2 linked regions of the Bradyrhizobium diazoefficiens genome follow. The protein of the gene in region 2 binds, or shares a complex with, the protein of the main gene of each other region. Links are inferred from orthologs where the notes say so. Each region holds a gene or a part of one and is shown on either strand. Other genes may lie near its edges. The genes, in order: accD and accB.

Region 1 (8,637 bases), on a different replicon or contig from region 2:
ACACCCGCTCTTCGAGATCGCCGAGTGCGGCGGCGGCGACCCGGCCGCCCTCGGCATTGTGGCCGCCATCGAGCCAGATCTCTGACCCCTGCGGCCCCCAGGAGAGCAGTTCGCCCGAGGTGATGCGCTGCATCCGCGCCGGCCATTCGGCACCGACAATGCCGGCCTCGAATGCCGCCTGGTTGACCTTGAAAGTCGAAATCGCGCGCAGCGTCGCGATCGCAAGGCCGGCATTGTCGAACTGATGACGGCCGAACAGGCGCGGCGCCGCCAGATCCATCAGGCCGCGCTCGTCGGAATAGACCAGACGGCCACGCTCGACATTGACATGCCAGCTTTCGCCGGCCGCAAACAGCGGCGCGCGCATTCGCTTGGCCTCCGCCTCAATGACCGCGATCGCCTCAGGCATCTGCTCGGCGCAAACCACGGGTACGCCGCGCTTGATGATCGCCGCCTTCTCGCCCGCAATCGACGTCAGCGTATCGCCGAGGAAGTCCATGTGGTCCATGCTGATCGGCGTGATCACGCAGGCCGCAGGCTGATCGACCACATTGGTCGAGTCGAGCCGGCCGCCGAGCCCGACTTCAAGCAACACGGCATCGGCGGGATTTTGCGCGAACAGATGGAAGGCGGCCGCGGTCTTCAGCTCAAAGACAGTGGCGGGCTCGCCGGCATTGACGCGCTCGACCTCTTGCAGCGCCGCGCACAATTCGTCGTCGCTAACGAGCACGCCGCCACCGGGGCGGCCGAGGCGGAAACATTCGTTGATGCGAACCAGATAGGGCGAGGTGTAGGCGTGGACGCGCAAGCCCGCCGCCTCCAGCGTCGCGCGCAGATAGGCAACCGTCGAGCCCTTGCCGTTGGTGCCGGCGACGTGGATCACCGGCGGCAGCTTGCGTTCGGGATGACCGAGCCGCTCGAGCAGGCGGTGCATCCGCTCGAGCCCGAGATCGATGCGCTTTTGATGCAGGGCCGACAGCCGCCCGATCAATTCGTCGAGCGACGGCTTTGCGCTGTCGGAGGACGCGTTCACGCGTGCGGCGCAGCCGGCGCCGTCTCAGCGGCCGATACGATCTGCGCAGGGCTGACGACGGGCTGCATTGATTTCGACGCATTCTCCTGCGCTGGCGCCCTGGTCAGCAGGCGGCATAGCCGCGCCAAGGTCGGACGCAATTCATGGCGATGCACGACCATGTCGACCATGCCGTGCTCTTTGAGATATTCGGCGCGCTGGAAGCCCTCAGGCAGCTTTTCGCGAATGGTCTGCTCGATCACGCGCGCGCCGGCAAAGCCGATCAGCGCGCCGGGCTCGGCGATCTGCACGTCGCCGAGCATCGCGTAGGACGCTGTGACGCCGCCGGTGGTCGGGTTGGTCAGCACGACGATATAGGGCTGCTTGGCCTCGCGCAGCATCTGCACGCCGACCGTGGTGCGCGGCATCTGCATCAGCGACAGGATGCCTTCCTGCATGCGCGCGCCGCCGGATGCGGCGAACACGATGAAGGGCGACTTCTTCTCGACCGCGAGCTCGAGCCCGCGCACGAGGGCTTCACCGGCAGCCATGCCGAGCGAGCCGCCCATGAAATCGAAATCCTGCACGGCGACGACGACGGCGGCGCCTTCGAGCTTGCCATAGCCGATCTTGACCGCGTCGTTCAGATTGGTGCGCGCCCGCGCATCCTTGATGCGATCGACATACTTCTTCTCATCACGAAACTTCAGCGGGTCGGGCGTGACGTCGGGCAAGGCGACATCGAACCAGGTCTCGTTGTCGAAGATCGACTTGAGCCGCGCCACCGCGCCCATGCGCATGTGGTAGTTCGAGCCGGGGATGACGAACTGGTTGGCCTCGACGTCCTTGTAGAACACGAGCTGCCCGGAATCCGGACACTTGATCCACAGATTCTCCGGCGTCTCCCGCCGCAGCATGTTGCGGATCTTCGGCCGGACCACATTGGTAAGCCAGTTCATGGTTTGCTCCGATGTGCTGGCCCCAGTGGGGACCGCCTGAAGGGATATATATGGCGACCGGGCCATTGCCCGGCAAGCCGCCGTGTCGCCCGCCTTGGCAGCGGAATTGTGGCTTATTCGGCCGTCTGTTGCGCGCCCTTGACGCCCTGGGCCAGGACCGCCGTCAGCTCAGCCACGGCGTTGACGGTTTTGGCGGTCGCGCGGTCGTCCGCATCGAGGCTGTTCTTGAGCGCATCAACCAGCGCGGTACCGACCACCGAACCATCGGCCTTCTCGGCAATGGCGCGCGCCGCCTCCGGCGTGCGGATGCCGAAACCAACGCAGATCGGCAGCTTGGTATGCCGCTTGATGCGCGCGACAGCTTCACCGACAGTATTCGCATCCGCAGCCGCGGCACCGGTGATGCCGGCGATAGAGACGTAATAGACAAAGCCTGACGTGTTCGCGAGCACCGCGGGCAGGCGCTTGTCGTCGGTGGTCGGGGTCGCGAGGCGAATGAAGTTCAGGCCCGCCTTCAGCGCGGGAATGCAAAGCTCGTCGTCTTCCTCCGGCGGCAGATCGACGATGATCAGGCCGTCAACGCCGGCCGTCTTGGCATCAGCCAAAAACTTGTCGACGCCGTAAATGTAGATCGGATTGTAATAGCCCATCAGCACCAGCGGCGTGACATTGTCGTCCTTGCGGAAGCCGCGCACGAGGTCGAGCGTCTTCTTCAACGTCATTCCGTTCTTGAGCGCGCGCAAGCCCGCAGCCTGAATCGAGGGACCATCCGCCATCGGGTCGGTGAAGGGAATGCCGAGCTCGATCACATCGGCGCCGGCCTTGGGCAGCGCCTTGACGATATTGAGCGACGTCGTGAGATCGGGATCACCGGCCATCACATAGGTGACAAAGGCCGAGCGGCCCGCTTTCTTCAACTCGGCGAAACGGGTGTCGATACGCGTGGTCATGATTCCGCGGCCGCTGTGCTATACCTCTCCCCGTCGGGGAGAGGTCGGCTGCGAAGCAGCCGGGTGAGGGGGATGGAAAGGTTCAAGTCGAGAGCACGAAGGCTCCGCGAGTCGCAGACAAGCGCAGAAGCGAAGCTTTGGCAGGCGCTACGCAACCGGCAGCTCGCTCGCTGGACGTTTCGCCGCCAGCACCCTGTCGATCGATACGTCGTTGATTTCGTGACGCTGGACGGAAAACTGATCATTGAGGTCGACGGCGTCACGCATTCCAGCCCGACCGAGATCGAACGCGATGAAGCCAGGACCAAGGTGCTCGAGGCCTGCGGGTTCTTCGTCCTGCGCGTCTCGAACACGGATGTGTACGAAAATCTCGAGGGCGTGCTCGAGCTCGTCCGGACATCACTAAGGTTCGAGTGAGTGGAGAGGCCCCTCACCCGGCTGTTTCGCAGCCGACCTCTCCCCGACGGGGAGAGGTGAAGAGAGTGCGACACTCGCCTCACTTGCTCTTGCCCTTCAGGATATCGCCGACCTGCGGGACGTCCTTATCGCCGCGGCCGGAGAGATTGACGACCATCAGGTGATCCTTCGGCCGCTTCGGCGCGAGCTCCATCACTTTGGCGATGGCGTGGGCAGGCTCGAGCGCGGGAATGATGCCTTCGAGCTTCGAGAGCAGCTGGAACGCGGCGAGCGCCTCGTCATCGGTCGCGGAGAGATAGTTGACGCGCCCGATCTCGTGCAGCCAGGAATGCTCGGGGCCGATGCCGGGATAGTCGAGGCCGGCCGAGATCGAATGCGCGTCCTGGATCTGGCCGTCGGCATCCATCAGCAGATAGGTGCGGTTGCCGTGCAGCACGCCGGGGCGCCCGCCGGCGATCGATGCGGCATGCAATTGCGTCAGCCCGTGCCCTGCGGCTTCGACGCCAAAAATCTCGACGGTGGAATCGTCGAGGAAGGGATGAAACAGGCCCATCGCATTCGAGCCGCCGCCAATGCAGGCAACCAGCGAATCCGGCAGGCGTCCCTCGACCTCCTGCATCTGCACCTTGGTCTCGTTGCCGATGATGGATTGGAAGTCGCGCACCAGTGTCGGATAGGGATGCGGGCCGGCCACCGTGCCGATGCAGTAGAATGTGTCGTGCACGTTGGTGACCCAGTCGCGCAGCGCCTCGTTCATGGCGTCCTTCAGCGTGCGCGTGCCCGACTGCACCGGCATCACCTTGGCGCCCAGCATCTCCATGCGGATCACGTTGGGCTGCTGCCGCTCGACGTCGACGGCGCCCATATAGACCACGCAGTCGAGGCCGAAGCGCGCGCACAGCGTCGCGGTGGCGACGCCATGCTGGCCGGCGCCGGTCTCAGCGATGATGCGCTTCTTGCCCATGCGCCGCGCCAGCATGATCTGGCCCAGCACGTTGTTGACCTTGTGCGAACCGGTGTGGTTGAGCTCTTCGCGCTTGAGGTAGATCTTGGCGCCGCCGAGATGGTCGGTGAGGCGCTCGGCGAAATAGAGCGGCGAGGGCCGCCCGACATAATTTTTGAGATAGCCGTTCATCTCGGCCTGGAATGCCGGGTCGGCCTTGGCCGCGGTGTAGGCCTTTTCCAGATCGAGGATCAGCGGCATCAAGGTTTCGGCAACGAAGCGTCCGCCGAAAATGCCGAAATGGCCGCGCTCGTCGGGCCCGCTACGGTAGGAATTTGGCTTGGCGATGTTCATCGAACGCTCAACTCTTGGGTGACGCGCGCGGCGCGAATGAAGGCCTTGATCAACTCCGGATCCTTGACGCCCGGGGTGCTCTCGACACCCGAGGACACGTCGACACCGCCAGCACCGGTGACGCGGAGGGCCTCCGCAACGTTGTCGGCATGAAGCCCGCCGGAGACCATGTAGGGCAGCTTGAGATCGAGATTTTCGAGCAGGTGCCAGTCGAAGGGCTCGCCGAGACCGCCGGGCCGGGTCGCCTCTTTCGGCGCGCGCGCGTCGAACAGGATGCGGTCGGCCACCGCGGCATAGCCAGGCAGCACCGCAAGATCGACTGCGGTTGCGACCGGGACCGCCTTCAGGACGGGGCGATCGAATCTCTGCCTGATGTCGCGCAGCCGCGCCACGCTCTCCTTGCCGTGGAGTTGAAACATGTCCGGCGACAGCGCGTCCATGATGTTGTCGAGGGTGGCATCGTCGGCATCGACCGTGAGCGCGACCGTGAGCGCGCGCCGCTTCACCTGGCGGCCGAGATCACGCCCCGTCTCCAGCGACACATGCCGCGGCGACGGCGGAAAGAACACGAACCCCACCATGTCGGCGCCCGCGTCGAGCGCCGTTTCGAGCGTCTCGCGCGTAGACAGGCCACAGATTTTGACGAGCAGGGACATGATCTCGAAGGTATGGGCTCAAAACGGGTGAAGGCTGCGGATGCGCGGCCGGAAAACAGGGTTTTCGGTCGGGGCCGCTTCTACAACGTCGCGCGCTGCTTGTCTCGCCCGACGGGCCCGTAAAGGCCCACCCCGGAGGGCACCGGCAGGCGCTGGGACTCGGGCTTTGCTGGGGCCGTCTGGGCCCGCAGATCGGTCAGCTCGACCCGGGCGGCTCTCGCATCCGCCTCATGCCGGCGCGCGGCACGCCGCCAATGCCGCTGGCCGAACCAGACGGCGCAGCCGCCGACGATGACGCCCAAGGCGGCCACCAGGATCAGCAGCAGGAACAGCGGCAGCGTGACCGACAGGGCCGGATCAGCCGCCATGAAGGGATCGAAAGAGACGGTGACGAAATGCCGGTTGGCAACCGCAAAGGTCACCAGGATCAGGCCCAGCGGAATCACGATCAACGCGGTCAGGAACTTTCGCATCGCGATCGCTCGTCTTGAATCAAGCTTGCTGCCGCATCATGCGGCCGTTCGGTTAAGCCCGGACGACAGCGGCTTCTTTAGTCCGGCGCGCCCGGATCCGGATGGTCGCGATTGAGCCGCTCGCGCATTTCCTTGCCGGTCTTGAAGAACGGGACGCTCTTCTGATCGACGGGGACATGAGCGCCGGTGCGCGGATTGCGACCGGCACGCGCGGGGCGGTGCTTGACCGAGAAGGCGCCGAAGCCGCGCAGCTCGACGCGGTCACCGCGCGCAAGTGCCGCTACGATCTCCTCGAGAATCGCATTCACAATGTTCTCGACATCCCGCTGGTACAGATGCGGGTTGTGCTCGGCGATACGCTGAACAAGTTCGGATTTGATCATCGAGAGATAGGACCCGGGAGCGTGCGGATGACCATTTCCGTGAAAATACCGTGATCTGTCAAGACGCTAAATGAAGGTTGAGCGTCGTGAAAATGCGTGACAAATGCCGAGAAAGCGGGCTGGGCGCCTACCCGCAAGACGGGAAAAAGGTCCGAAGCTCGCCTGGCGCCACCTTTTCCGGTCAATTCGACGCAGCCGGCTGCCACAAGGCCAGCATGCCATCCATCCCGACGCGATCGACCGCCTGCGCAACGCCGGTTTGCGCGATCTGATGCGCAATCGAGCCTAATCCAAGCCCTTCCAGCGTCACGGCGGCAGCCGCCTTGAGGAACGGCAGATCGCCAAAGCGCGGCTCGAGCTTGTAATCGCGCACCGAAAGGCCCTTCTTGACGCCCTTCTGCTCCTCGAGCCAGGCCACGGCGGTCTTCTCGTCGCCGAGCTGATCGATCAGCTTGAGATCGATCGCCTGGCGGCCAGTAAAGACGCGGCCATCGACAACTTTTTCGAGCTGCGTGTCATCCATGCCACGGCGTTGCTTCACCAGATCCTTGAACCAGGCATAGGAATCCTTCACCAGCGCATCCAGCGCGGCGCGCGCTTCCGGGCTGGTCGGCTCAAAGCCGTTGGGCGCAGCCTTCAAGGGCGTGGACTTCACTTCCTCGACCCTGACGCCGATGGTCTTCAAGAGTTCCGAGACGTTCGGAAATTGGAACAGCACGCCGATCGAGCCGACCAGCGAACTCTGCTGGGCGATGATGTGGTCGCTCGCAATCGCGGTGATGTAGCCGCCCGACGCCGCAAGCCCCTCGACCACGACAACCAGCGGCTTCTTCGCCTTCAGCCGCGTCAGCGAGTCGTAGAGCTGCTCGGATCCTGCGGTGGTGCCACCGGGCGAATTGATGTGAACGATAACGGCTGCGGCCTGCGAATTCTCCAGTCGCTCCAGCGCCCGCGTGCGCTCGGCATCGCTGCGGATCAGGCCCTCGATCTGCACGCGCGCGATTGAGCCGGCGGAAGCGAAGCTGCCGCGCGCGCCCGGTGTCACGACCAGCGCAAAGCCCGCGATCGCCGCGATCGCGATCAGCGCGGCCATCACACGCCAGAACGTCAGCTTGCGGCGGATCCTGCGGCGATCGACGATGATGTCCGAATCGAGCGACATCGAGATATCTCCAAGTGAAAGGCCGCGGGCGTTGTGCCGTCACAACGTGACCAATGGCTTGTCTGGATACATCAATTGCGGCGCAATTTGAAGAAAACAAGGCCCCGCATCGCCCGGACAAGGCCACAACAAAAAAGCCCCGGCTCGCGCCGGGGCTTCGATGTCTGGCGAACCGAAAGGTTCGCTTACTTGCTGTCGCGGTTCTTGAGCGCGGTGCCCAGGATGTCGCCGAGCGTCGCCCCCGAATCGGAGGAGCCGTACTGCGCGATGGCTTCCTTCTCTTCGGCGACTTCGAGCGCCTTGATCGACACCTGGACCTTGCGGGCCTTCTTGTCGAACTGGATCACGCGGGCATCGACCTTCTCGCCGACGGCGAAGCGTTCGGCGCGCTGATCGTTGCGGTCACGCGCGAGCTCCGAGCGCTTGACGAAGGTGGTGAAGTCGGTACCGGCGATCTTCACCTCGATACCGCTTTCCTTCACTTCGAGCACTTCGCAGGTCACGACCGCGCCCTTCTTGACATCGCCCGGCTCGGCGAATGGGTCGCCTTCGAGCTGCTTGATGCCGAGCGAGATGCGCTCCTTCTCGACGTCCACATCGAGCACCACGGCCTTGACCACGTCGCCCTTCTTGTAGTTGTCGATCACCTGCTCGCCCGGAAGCTTCCAGTCGAGGTCGGAGAGATGGACCATGCCGTCGACGTCGCCCTCGAGGCCCAGGAACAGACCGAACTCGGTCTTGTTCTTGACTTCGCCCTCGACCGTCGAACCGGTCGGATGACCTTCGACGAAGACCTCCCACGGGTTGCGCATCGTCTGCTTGAGGCCGAGCGAGATGCGGCGCTTGACGGAATCGACTTCCAGCACCTGCACGTCGACTTCCTGCGAGGTCGACACGATCTTGCCGGGGTGCATGTTCTTCTTGGTCCACGACATCTCGGAGACGTGGATCAGACCTTCGATGCCCGGCTCGAGCTCGACGAAGGCGCCGTAGTCGGTGATGTTAGTGACACGGCCAGTGAAGCGCGCACCCAGCGGGTACTTGGCTTCGATGCCCTGCCACGGATCGTCCAGCAGCTGCTTCATGCCCAGCGAGATGCGGTGCGTCTCGTGGTTGATCTTGATGATCTTGACCTTCACGGTCTGGCCGATCGAGAGCACCTCGGTCGGGTGGTTGACGCGGCGCCACGCGATGTCGGTGACGTGCAGCAGGCCGTCGATGCCGCCGAGATCAACGAAGGCACCGTAATCGGTGATGTTCTTGACCACGCCGTCGATGACCTGGCCCTCTTCGAGGTTCTGCACCAGCTCCTGACGCTGCTCGGCGCG
Region 2 (10,597 bases):
AGGGGCCGCCGGTCCTGCGCGACACCGAAACCGAACAATTGTTGCGCGAATACACGCGCCCGATCCTGCGCGCCGCCGGTCTGGAGAAGCAGAACATCCAGATGGTGATCATCAACGACAACTCGTTCAACGCGTTCGTCGCCGATGGCCACCGCATCTTCGTCAATTACGGCGCGATCCTCCAGTCGGAGACGCCGAACCAGCTGATCGGCGTGCTCGCGCACGAGACCGGGCATCTGGCGGGCGGCCATCTATCAAAGATGCGCGAGCAGCTCGCCAATGCCCAGACCCAGATGATCATCGCCATGCTGCTCGGCGCAGGCGCCCTGGTCGCAGGCGCCAGCCGCGGCTCGAACAGCCCCGGCAATAACGGGCTTGCCAATGCCGGCGCCGCCGCGATTGCCGGACCGGGCGAGATGATCCGCCGCTCGCTGCTCTCCTATCAGCGCCAGCAGGAGGAGAACGCTGACCGCGCCGGCGTGAAGTTCCTGACCGCGACCCAGCAGTCGCCGAGGGGCATGTACGAGACCTTCAGGCGCTTCACCAGCGAGAGCCTGTTCGCAGCACGTGGTGCCGACCCCTATCTCCAGTCGCATCCGATGCCCGCCGAGCGCGTCGCCGCACTCCAGCAATTCGCCAGCACCAGCCCGTATTGGGACAAGAAGGACGATCCCGCACTGCAGCTTCGCCATGACATGGTGCGCGCCAAGATCTCCGCCTTCATGGAGCGGCCGGAGCTCGTGTACCGCCGCTATCCCCTGACCAATGACAGCATGCCGGCACGCTATGCCCATGCTATCAGCACCTATCTGCACGGCGATTTGCGCAGCGCGCTAACCCAGATCGACGCGCTGATCGCGGTGCAGCCGAACAACCCGTACTTCTACGAGGTTCGTGGCCAGGCCCTGCTGGAGAGCGGCAAGCCGGCCGATGCCATCGCCCCGCTGCGCAAGGCGGTCCAGTTGTCGAACAACGCCCCCCTCATCGAGATGTTACTTGGGCAGGCGCTGGTTGGAACCGATAATAAGGCCTACACGGACGACGCCATTCGGATTCTCCGTGCAGCGGTGGGACGCGAGCCCGAAGCCCCTCTCGGCTATATGCAGCTCGCGATGGCCTATGGCCGAAAGGGAGACTATGCCGAGGCGGATCTCGCATCGGCCCAGGCCGCTTATCTGCGCGGCGACAACAAGACCGCTCGCGAACTCGCCACGCGCGCGAAAACCCGTTTCGCCGTCGGCACTCCCGGATGGGTCAAGGCCGACGATATCGTGGCGTCGAAACCGCCACGCAACTAGCATACAGGCGGCCAGAATGACGCCTGATCACGACAACTGCCGCTTTGACGTCACGACACTAGCTTAAGTCCGCCGGGACGTTTTTTTCGAAACCTGCTCTGGATAAGAGGATTTGCCAATGCCTTCGCTGCGCCTGCTCGCTCCCGCGCTGTTTGCTCTCGCCATGTTCGGCGCAACGACACCGGCTTCGGCCGACAGCTTCTCGGATGCCCAGCGCACCGACATCGAGGCCATCGTCAAGAACTACCTCGTCAGCCATCCCGAAGTGCTCGAGGAGGCCATGGGTGAGCTCAGCAAGCGCCAGGCCGCGGCCGAGACCGAGAAGCACGAAGCCAGCATCGCCCAAAACTCGGATGCGATCTTCAACTCGCCACGCCAGGTCGTGCTCGGCAACAAGGACGGCGACGTCACCTTCGTCGAGTTCTTCGACTACAATTGCGGCTACTGCAAGCGCGCGATGAGCGACATGCTCGACCTCATGAAGAGCGATCCGAAGCTGAAAATCGTGCTGAAGGAATTTCCGGTCCTGAGCCAGGGCTCGGTCGAAGCCGCACAAGTCGCGGTCGCCGTGCGCATGCAGGACCCCTCGGGCAAGAAATATCTCGACTTCCACCAGAAGCTGCTCGGCGGCCGCGGCGCTGCCGACAAGGCGCGCGCGCTTCAAGCTGCCAAGGAAGCCGGCCTCGACACTGCCAAGATCGAGAAGGACATCGCAAGCCCCGAGGTGCGCGCCACCATCGAGGAGAACTTCAAGCTCGCCGAAGCGATGGGCATGAACGGCACGCCGAGCTACGTAATCGGCAAGCAGATCGTGGTCGGCGCCGTCGGCCTCGACGGCCTCAAGGAAAAGATCGGCATTGCCCGCTGCGGCAAAGCGACCTGCTGACGCAGGCTTGCAACGCGCGCGCGCAACGAAGCCGGCTGAAAAGCCGGCCTTTTTCGTTGGCCAAAGCTCTGCACAAATCCTGGCGTGAATCCGGCGCGGGCGTTCATCCCGCATTTAGGAAACAAATGCTTGGGAACAGCAGATGTTCCGGAACAACTCAAATCTCCTTTCGTTGGTGGCGCGGGCAATGACGCAAAAGAAACACGTGAGGAGAATTCAATGTCTAATCGCTTTATGATCTCGGTTGCCGCACTCGCGCTCGTCGCGGGCACCGGACTGGCGAACGCACAGGGGACGAACCGCGAAAGCGGCGCCGGCGCGCAGCCGACGCAGCACTCGCAGTCCTCGGGCGCGGCCGAACACGGCAGCTCGATGGGCAAGGAATCCAGCCATGAGAAGGGCACCGTCGGCCAGGCTGGGGGCTCCAGCACCATGAAGTCCGGCGCTGCGGCTGAGGAGAAGTCCTCGGGCGCCACGAAGGACGAGCACTCCGGCCGTGAGATGAACAAGAACGCGGCCGAGGAGAAGTCCGGTGCAACCAAGGGCCGCGACGAGCATGCCCAGGGCCAGATGGACAAGTCCCAGCAGGACAAGTCCAAGAGCATGAGCCAGGACACCAGCAAGTCCGGCGCGAAGGACATGAAGGCTGAAGGCCGCGAAGGTCGCGACACCAATCAGAAGGCCGAGGGCAGCAAGACCGGCACCTCGACCAACAACGCCGAGAATCGCCAGGGCAACGAGACGCGCACCAACCAGAACGCCCAGGGCGAAGCGAACTCGCGGACCACGGTCGGCCAGGCCGGCGCGGGCGCCAAGCTCTCGACGGAGCAGCGCACCCAGATCACGTCCGTGATCCGGGACGAGCACGTGAAGCCCGTCGAGCACGTGAACTTCTCGATCTCCGTCGGCACCCGCGTGCCGCGCGAGGGGATCGAATTTCACACCCTGCCGTCGCGGGTCGTGACGATCTATCCGGAGTGGCGCGACTATCGCTACATCGTGGTCCACAATCAGCTCGTGATCGTCGATCCCAACACTTACGAGATCGTGGCCGTTCTCGACGTGTAAGGGCTGAGACCGTTAAGCTCTTGGGGGCGGGCAGCGATGCCCGCCCCTTTGCGTTCGCCGGCAGCCACGCTTTGGACTGGTTAACAAGCAATTTCCGTGGTTTCCGCACAGGTTTTTGCACACTGGATGAGGTGTCTGATGCGGTCCCGGAGGCCCTTCAAGGCTTCCCCTAGGTCACTTTGTTACCTATAACCCCCGCCACGCCGAAACACCTTTCCGGGACAGGAATGGCCGAAGCAGCAACCGACACGATCCTCGTTCTCAACGGGCCGAACCTCAACATGTTGGGGACGCGCGAGCCCGAGAAGTACGGCCATGCGACGCTGGCCGACGTCGAGGCGCTATGCCGGGAGACGGCCGCGACCTTCGGCCTCAAGGCCGACTGCCGGCAGTCCAACCGCGAAGGCGAGCTGATCGACTTCATCCACGAGGCTCACGCCCGCAAGATGAAGGGCATCATCATCAATGCCGGCGGCTATTCGCACACCTCGATCGCTCTGCACGACGCGTTGCTCGCGGTGCAGATCCCGACGGTCGAAGTGCACGTGACCAACATCCACGCCCGCGAGAGTTTCCGTCACCACTCCTACACCGCGCGCGCGGCTTTCGCCTCGCTGTGCGGCTTCGGCATCGAGGGCTATCGCCTCGCCATCCAGGGCCTTGCCGCCAAGGTCGGCACCAAGCCCAAAGCCTGACGCTCCCTCCTCACACAGAACATTCGGATCAAAGAACATGGCGCGCCAGCCAGACGACAAAGCAGCCGCAAAGTTTTCCAGCGAGGATTCCGCGCTCGTTCGCGAGCTCGCTCTGCTACTCGATGAGACCAGCCTCACCGAGATCGAGATCGAGCGCGCGGGCCTGCGCCTGCGCGTTGCCCGCAACATCAGCGTTGCCGCGACCATGCCCGTTCCGGTGGCGCATGCGGCTCCCGCGCTCGTCGCGGCACCAGCCGCTGCCCCTGCCGCGCCAGACATGTCGAAGCATCCGGGCGCCCTGACCTCGCCAATGGTCGGCACCGCCTATTGGGCACCGGAGCCCGGCGCCAAGCCGTTCATCGAGGTCGGCTCGAAGGTCTCGGTCGGCCAGACGCTGCTGATCATCGAAGCAATGAAGACCATGAACCAGATCCCCTCGACGCGTGCCGGTACGGTGACGCAGATCCTGGTCGAGGACGGCCAGCCGGTCGAGTTCGGCGAGCCGCTGGTGATTATTGAGTGACGCGAATGGGGAGTAGCGAATAGCGAATGGTATGACCGTTCCCTGCTCGCTATTCGCCGCTCGCTATCCGCTATTCCCCTGTTCGCCCTTCGAGGCACCATGTTCGACAAGATCCTCATAGCCAATCGCGGCGAGATCGCCCTTCGCATCCTGCGGGCCTGCAAGGAGCTCGGGATCGCGACCGTCGCCGTGCACTCCACCGCCGACGCGGACGCCATGCATGTGCGCCTGTCGGACGAGAGCGTCTGCATTGGGCCGCCGCCGTCCAAGGACAGCTACCTCAACGTGCCCGCGCTGCTCGCGGCCTGCGAGATCACCGGCGCGGACGCAGTGCATCCCGGCTACGGCTTCCTGTCGGAGAACGCACGCTTCGCCGAGATCCTTGCCGAGCACAATCTGCAGTTCATCGGCCCCAAGGCCGAGCACATCCGCCTGATGGGCGACAAGATCGAGGCCAAGAAGACCGCCAAGAAGCTCGGCATCCCCGTGGTGCCCGGCTCCGACGGTGCGGTTGGGCCCGGCGACGACGCGATGGCGATTGCGAGGACAATCGGTTTCCCGGTTCTGGTGAAGGCGGCTGCCGGCGGCGGCGGCCGCGGCATGAAGGTCGCGCAGAGCGAGGCTGATCTCCAGCTGGCGCTATCGACCGCTGCCAACGAGGCCAAATCGGCCTTCGGCGACGCTTCCGTCTATCTCGAAAAATACCTCCAGAAGCCGCGCCATATCGAGATCCAGATCCTCGGCGACGGCCGTGGCGGCGCCATCCATCTCGGCGAACGCGACTGCTCGCTGCAGCGGCGCCACCAGAAAGTCTGGGAGGAAGGCCCCTCGCCCGTGCTGGCAGCCGCCGCGCGCGCCAAGATCGGCGAGACCTGCGCGAAGGCGATGCGCGAGATGAAATATCTCGGCGTCGGCACCATCGAGTTCCTGTTCGAGGACGGCGAGTTCTACTTCATCGAGATGAACACGCGCATCCAGGTCGAGCATCCCGTCACCGAGAGCATCACCGACATCGATCTCGTGCTGGAGCAGATCCGTATCGCCGCCGGCGGCGATCTGCCGGCGAAGCAGAGCGAGATCCAGATCATCGGCCACGCCATCGAGTGCCGCATCAATGCGGAGAACCCGCAGACCTTCCGTCCCTCGCCGGGCCGCATCACGCAGTATCATCCGCCAGGCGGCCTCGGCGTCCGCATCGATTCCGCGGTCTATCAGGGCTACACGATCCCGCCTTATTACGACTCTCTCGTCGGCAAGCTGATCGTCCACGGCAAGACCCGCGCCGAGTGCCTGATGCGGCTGCGCCGGGCATTGGACGAGATGGTGGTCGAGGGCATCGAGACCACGCTGCCCCTGTTCCGCGACCTGGTACGTCAACCATCCATTATCGACGGCGACTACCACATCCACTGGCTGGAACAGTATCTCGCAGGCCAGGCGGAACCGACTGCGAAATAACCTTCTCGGCCCATGGAACCCTTTGAGCCCAATCGCATTAGGGACGATTGGGGACAGTTCCAAGGGGGCGTTTTGAATTCCGTTGTTTTGTGCAAGGCGAGAGCGTCGTGACGGCGGAGGCTCTCCGACGGCGTGCAATTTGGCAGATCCTGCTATTCGCGGCAGGACTTGTGGTGCTGACCGTGATCAGCGCCGGCTCAGTCTATCTCGTCAACCAAGCCCGAGACGACAGCAAATGGGTGGTTCACACCATCGAGGTGGAGAACCGGATCAATGGTCTGCTGCTCGAAGTCCGGCGCGCCGAGAGCGACCTGCGCGGCTATCTCCTGACGCTGGGACCAGAATTCCAGGACGATTACGAGAAGGCCGTCGCCGCAATCATTCCTGCGCTTGACCGTGTCACGCGCCTCACCGGCGACAATCCCGCACAGCGCGATGGCATCGAGAAGCTGAGTGCGGCGATCGAGACCCGCCTCGGCCAATTTGCGCGCGAGATCGATCTTATCAGGCAGGGCCAGCCCGACAAGGCCGCGGCGCTGGTCCGCGAAGCGGCCGCTGGCAACACCACCGCCGCGATCGGCAGCCTCGCAGGCGAGATGATCGCCGAGGAGGAACGGCTTTTTCGGATTCGTTCGGCGAACGCCGACCGCAGCCAGACGTTCGCCGCGTCGATGACCGGCATCGGCTCCGGCCTCGTAGTGGTGTTCGCCCTGCTCTCGGTCTGGCTGGTGAGGCGCTCTGCCGGCGCCCGCGACGACGCCGAGACGCGCCTACGCGAAGCCAACCTCAATCTCGAGGCCACCGTCGACGATCGCACGGCAGATCTGCGCGAAGCCAACAACGAGATCCAGCGCTTTGCCTATATCGTCAGCCACGATCTGCGCTCGCCGCTGGTCAACATCATGGGCTTCACCAGCGAGCTCGAAGAATTGGGCAAGAACATTTTTCGACGGATCGGAGGGCTCACCGGCGTGCCGGCGGACGGTCCGTCCCTGGATGTCGGCGACATGCCGCTCGACGGCCCCGACAAGCAGCTTTCGGCGGACTTTTCCGAAGCGCTCGGCTTCATCAAATCCTCGATCGCCCGGATGGACCGGCTGATCTCTGCGATCCTCAACCTCACCCGCGAGGGTCGGCGTGAGTTCCAGCCGGAGAGGATCGATACGCGCGACTTCGTCGAGACCATCGTGTCGTCGCTGGCGCATCAGACCGCCGAAGCGCACGCCGAGATCCACATCGAGCCGCTGCCGAATATCGTCAGCGACCGCCTTGCGCTGGAGCAGATCTTCTCCAATCTGATCGATAACGCGATCAAGTATCTGAAGAACGGCGTGCCCGGCGAGATCAGAATTCGCGGGCGCACCAAGCTCGGCTACGCTATCTTCGAAATCAGCGATAACGGCCGCGGTATCGATCCGAAGGATCATCAGCGGATTTTCGACCTGTTCCGCCGGGCGGGAACCCAGGACAAGCCCGGCCAAGGCATCGGTCTTGCGCATGTACGTGCACTCGTGCGTCGTCTCGGCGGCACGATGTCGGTATCGTCGGAACTGAACGCGGGCAGCACCTTCACGATCACGCTGCCCATCAACTGGAACGCCAGCAACCGGAACGCGGACCAATGACACTGCCGGTCACCATCATCATGATCGAGGACGACGAGGGCCACGCCCGGCTGATCGAGCGCAATATCCGCCGCTCCGGGGTCAACAACGAGATCGTGTCGTTCACCAACGGCACCGAGGCGATGAAGCACATGTTCGGCGCCGACGGCAGCGGGCTGGCCCAGAAGGGCAACGCGCTCCTGATCCTGCTCGACCTCAACCTGCCCGACATGAGCGGGATCGATATCCTGAAGCAGATCAAGGAAAACAAATATCTCAAGGCTTCGCCCGTGGTGGTGCTGACCACGACCGACGACAGCCAGGAGATCAAGCGCTGCTACGAGCTCGGCTGCAACGTCTACATCACCAAACCCGTCAACTACGAGAATTTCGCCAACGCCATCCGGCAGCTCGGCCTGTTCTTCTCGGTCATCCAGGTCCCGCCCGCCGCCTCATGACCCAGCCCATGCCAACACTGCTCTATATCGACGACGACGCAGCACTGGCGCGCCTGGTCGATCGTGGCTTGACGCGACGCGGCTACAAGGTCGTTCATGCCGCGAGCGGCGAGGAAGGCCTCGATCGCATCCGCCGCGCCAGCACCCAAGGCTCCGAGGGCTGCATCGATGTGGTGGCGCTCGATCAGTACATGCCGGGTCTCGACGGGCTCGAGACGCTCGAGCAGATCATGGCGATCCCGGACGCTCCGCCGGTGGTCTTCGTCACGGCCTCGCAGGATTCCAGCATCGCGGTCACCGCGCTGAAGGCGGGTGCGGCCGACTATCTGGTCAAGGACGTCAAGGGTGACTTCATCCCGCTGCTGCATGTCGCGGCCGAAGGCGCGCTGCGCCAGGCCGCATTGCAGCGCGCGCGCGAGGAAGCCGAGGCCGAGATCCATGCCTCGCGCGACCGCTACGCGGCGCTTGCCGCCGAGCGCGAACTGCTGCTGCGCGAGGTCAACCACCGCGTCGGCAATTCGCTCCAGATCATCGCCTCGCTGCTGCATTTGCAGGCGAGCTCCGCCGCCCGGGAAGAGGTCAAGGCCGCGCTGACCAACGCGATGGGCCGCGTCGCCGCCGTCGCCCAGGTGCACCGCCGCCTCTACACCTCGCAGGATCTGAAGAGCGTGGTGCTCAACCAGTATCTGGACTCCCTGCTCGAGGATCTCAGGCGTTCCGCCGAAGGCAACCGGATGTCGCGCCTGACGGTGAAGGCCGAGCCGATCGAGATCGACCCGGACCGTGCCGTCGCCGTCGGTATCATCGTCAACGAGCTGGTGATGAACGCGGTGAAATACGCCTATCCCGACGGCGCCGGCCCCATTCATGTCGAGCTGACCTCGCAGGGAGACGATCTGCTGCTGTCGATCAGCGATGACGGCGTCGGCGACAAGGTCAAGGCCGACCCGCGCTCCACCGGCATGGGCCAGCGCATCGTCGCGGCCATGGCCTCCAAGCTGGACGCCACTGTCGAGCGCGATCCCAACCATTCCGGAACCCGCATCATCCTGCGGTTCCGCCGCACCCCCGCCGCAGCCGACAAGGCGAACAGCGCCGCTGTGGGTTGATTTTTACGCATCCGGAATTGCCCCCCATCGCACGCGCATCGCGTTCCTGCTATGATCGGGCACTATGAATTCGCGCGACTCCGCCTCGTCTGAAATCACGCCGGCCGTGCTGCTGCGCGCCTATGCCTGCGGCATCTTTCCAATGGCCGAGAGCGCCGACGACCCGACCTTGTTCTGGGTCGAGCCGGAAATGCGCGGCGTGATCCCGCTCGATGGTTTTCGCATTGCCTCGCGGCTTGCGCGCACCGTGCGCTCGGACGCGTTTCGCGTCACCGTCAACACCGCGTTCAAGGCGACGATCGCCGGCTGCGCCGCGCCGCAGGCCGGACGCGAGGACACCTGGATCAACAAGCGCATCCGCGACCTCTATGGTGGCCTCTACGAGCTCGGCCATTGCCACAGCGTCGAGGCCTGGCAGGGCGACGACCTCGTCGGCGGGCTCTACGGCGTAAGCCTGGGGCGCGCCTTCTTCGGCGAGAGCATGTTCCACACCGCCCGCGACGCCTCCAAGGTAGCGCTGGTGCACTTGGTCGCGCGTCTCATCCATGGCGGCTTCGAGCTGCTCGACACGCAATATGTCACCGAACATCTGAAGAGCTTTGGTGCGGCCGAGATCTCGCGGCGACGCTACACCGCGCTGCTCGACAAGGCGCTCGCCGGCGAGCCCGGGGATTTCCTGAAACTGCCGGCCGGTGACGCGATCCCGGGCGCACGCGCGCTCGAGATCATCGCCTCACGTCAATAGACCCACGCCAAGCCTGGCGGCCAGACCCTCGGGAATTTGGTCTAGCACCAAACCCGGGGGATTTGGCCTAGCGGCCAAACCCGGGGATACCGAACAGACCCGGCCGTTGCTCCGGCGGCGGAGGCGGCGGTGGCGCCGGCTGCTGCTGGATCGGCGGCAGAGGCTGCGGCGGACGCTGCTGCACGGCCTGCTTCGGCGCAGCCCTCTTTTGCGCCGGAGGCGGCGGCGGTGCGGGCTTGGTCGCGGGATCTGGCGCCGCGGTCGCGATGGTCTGCTGCGGCTCTTTGCAGTCGGTGAGCCAGATGTCGTAGATCGGGTGCTCGACGCCGTGCAGGCCCGGGCTCGCGGCATACATCCAGCCGGAGAAGATCCGCTTCACCTCGCCCTGCAAGGTGATCTCGTCGACCTCGACGAAGGCGTCGGTGTTGGCGGCTTCGGTCGCGGGCCGGGTGTAGCAGGCGTCGGTCTTCACGCGCAGCGCGCCGAACTGCACGGTCTCGCCGATATCCTCATCGAAATTGATGATGCGGCCGGTGATCTTGTCGAGGCCCGAGAAGGTCGCCTTCTTGTTCACGATCTTCTGGGCCGGCGGCTCGGTGACGACCTCGTCGCCCGGCTGGAGGCTTGCCGACGCCTGCGGTACGGCGCCCTGCTGCGGCCCGCCCTTCTGCGGCGGCTGATGCTGACCAGGCCCGCCTGGCGGTGCCACGGCGACAGCCGGCGGCTGATTCTGTGGAGCGACGGTCGTACCGG

What was found.
Region 1: the proteins of accB (region 2) and accD are in contact, whole or in part, in a solved structure (PDB 8UXZ), measured with the Escherichia coli proteins. The link is inferred for Bradyrhizobium diazoefficiens from one-to-one orthologs.

Annotation. Positions count from the first base shown.
Region 1 is NZ_JAENXS010000001.1:2,125,516-2,134,152, forward strand. What follows is about bases 1-2,979. They hold accD (acetyl-CoA carboxylase, carboxyltransferase subunit beta), read right to left. Parts: upstream 1,972-2,979; coding sequence 1,030-1,971; downstream 1-1,029. Other genes in these bases: JJE66_RS09935 (folylpolyglutamate synthase/dihydrofolate synthase family protein), read right to left, coding at 1-1,033; trpA (tryptophan synthase subunit alpha), read right to left, coding at 2,085-2,921. Also shown: JJE66_RS09950 (endonuclease domain-containing protein), read left to right, coding at 2,994-3,338; trpB (tryptophan synthase subunit beta), read right to left, coding at 3,418-4,635; JJE66_RS09960 (phosphoribosylanthranilate isomerase), read right to left, coding at 4,632-5,291; JJE66_RS09965 (lipopolysaccharide assembly protein LapA domain-containing protein), read right to left, coding at 5,372-5,764; JJE66_RS09970 (integration host factor subunit beta), read right to left, coding at 5,842-6,147; signal peptide peptidase SppA, read right to left, coding at 6,329-7,309; rpsA (30S ribosomal protein S1), read right to left, coding at 7,495-8,637.
Region 2 is NZ_JAENXS010000002.1:799,409-810,005, forward strand. Bases 3,015-5,727 are described here. They hold accB (acetyl-CoA carboxylase biotin carboxyl carrier protein), read left to right. Parts: upstream 3,015-3,984; coding sequence 3,985-4,470; downstream 4,471-5,727. Other genes in these bases: JJE66_RS20590 (DUF1236 domain-containing protein), read left to right, coding at 3,015-3,252; aroQ (type II 3-dehydroquinate dehydratase), read left to right, coding at 3,480-3,947; accC (acetyl-CoA carboxylase biotin carboxylase subunit), read left to right, coding at 4,570-5,727. Also shown: JJE66_RS20580 (M48 family metalloprotease), read left to right, coding at 1-1,298; JJE66_RS20585 (DsbA family protein), read left to right, coding at 1,417-2,184; more of JJE66_RS20590, read left to right, coding at 2,404-3,014; more of accC, read left to right, coding at 5,728-5,928; JJE66_RS20610 (CHASE3 domain-containing protein), read left to right, coding at 6,036-7,553; JJE66_RS20615 (response regulator), read left to right, coding at 7,550-7,990; JJE66_RS20620 (sensor histidine kinase), read left to right, coding at 7,987-9,099; aat (leucyl/phenylalanyl-tRNA--protein transferase), read left to right, coding at 9,164-9,844. UniProt on the Escherichia coli protein: This protein is a component of the acetyl coenzyme A carboxylase complex; first, biotin carboxylase catalyzes the carboxylation of the carrier protein and then the transcarboxylase transfers the carboxyl group to form malonyl-CoA.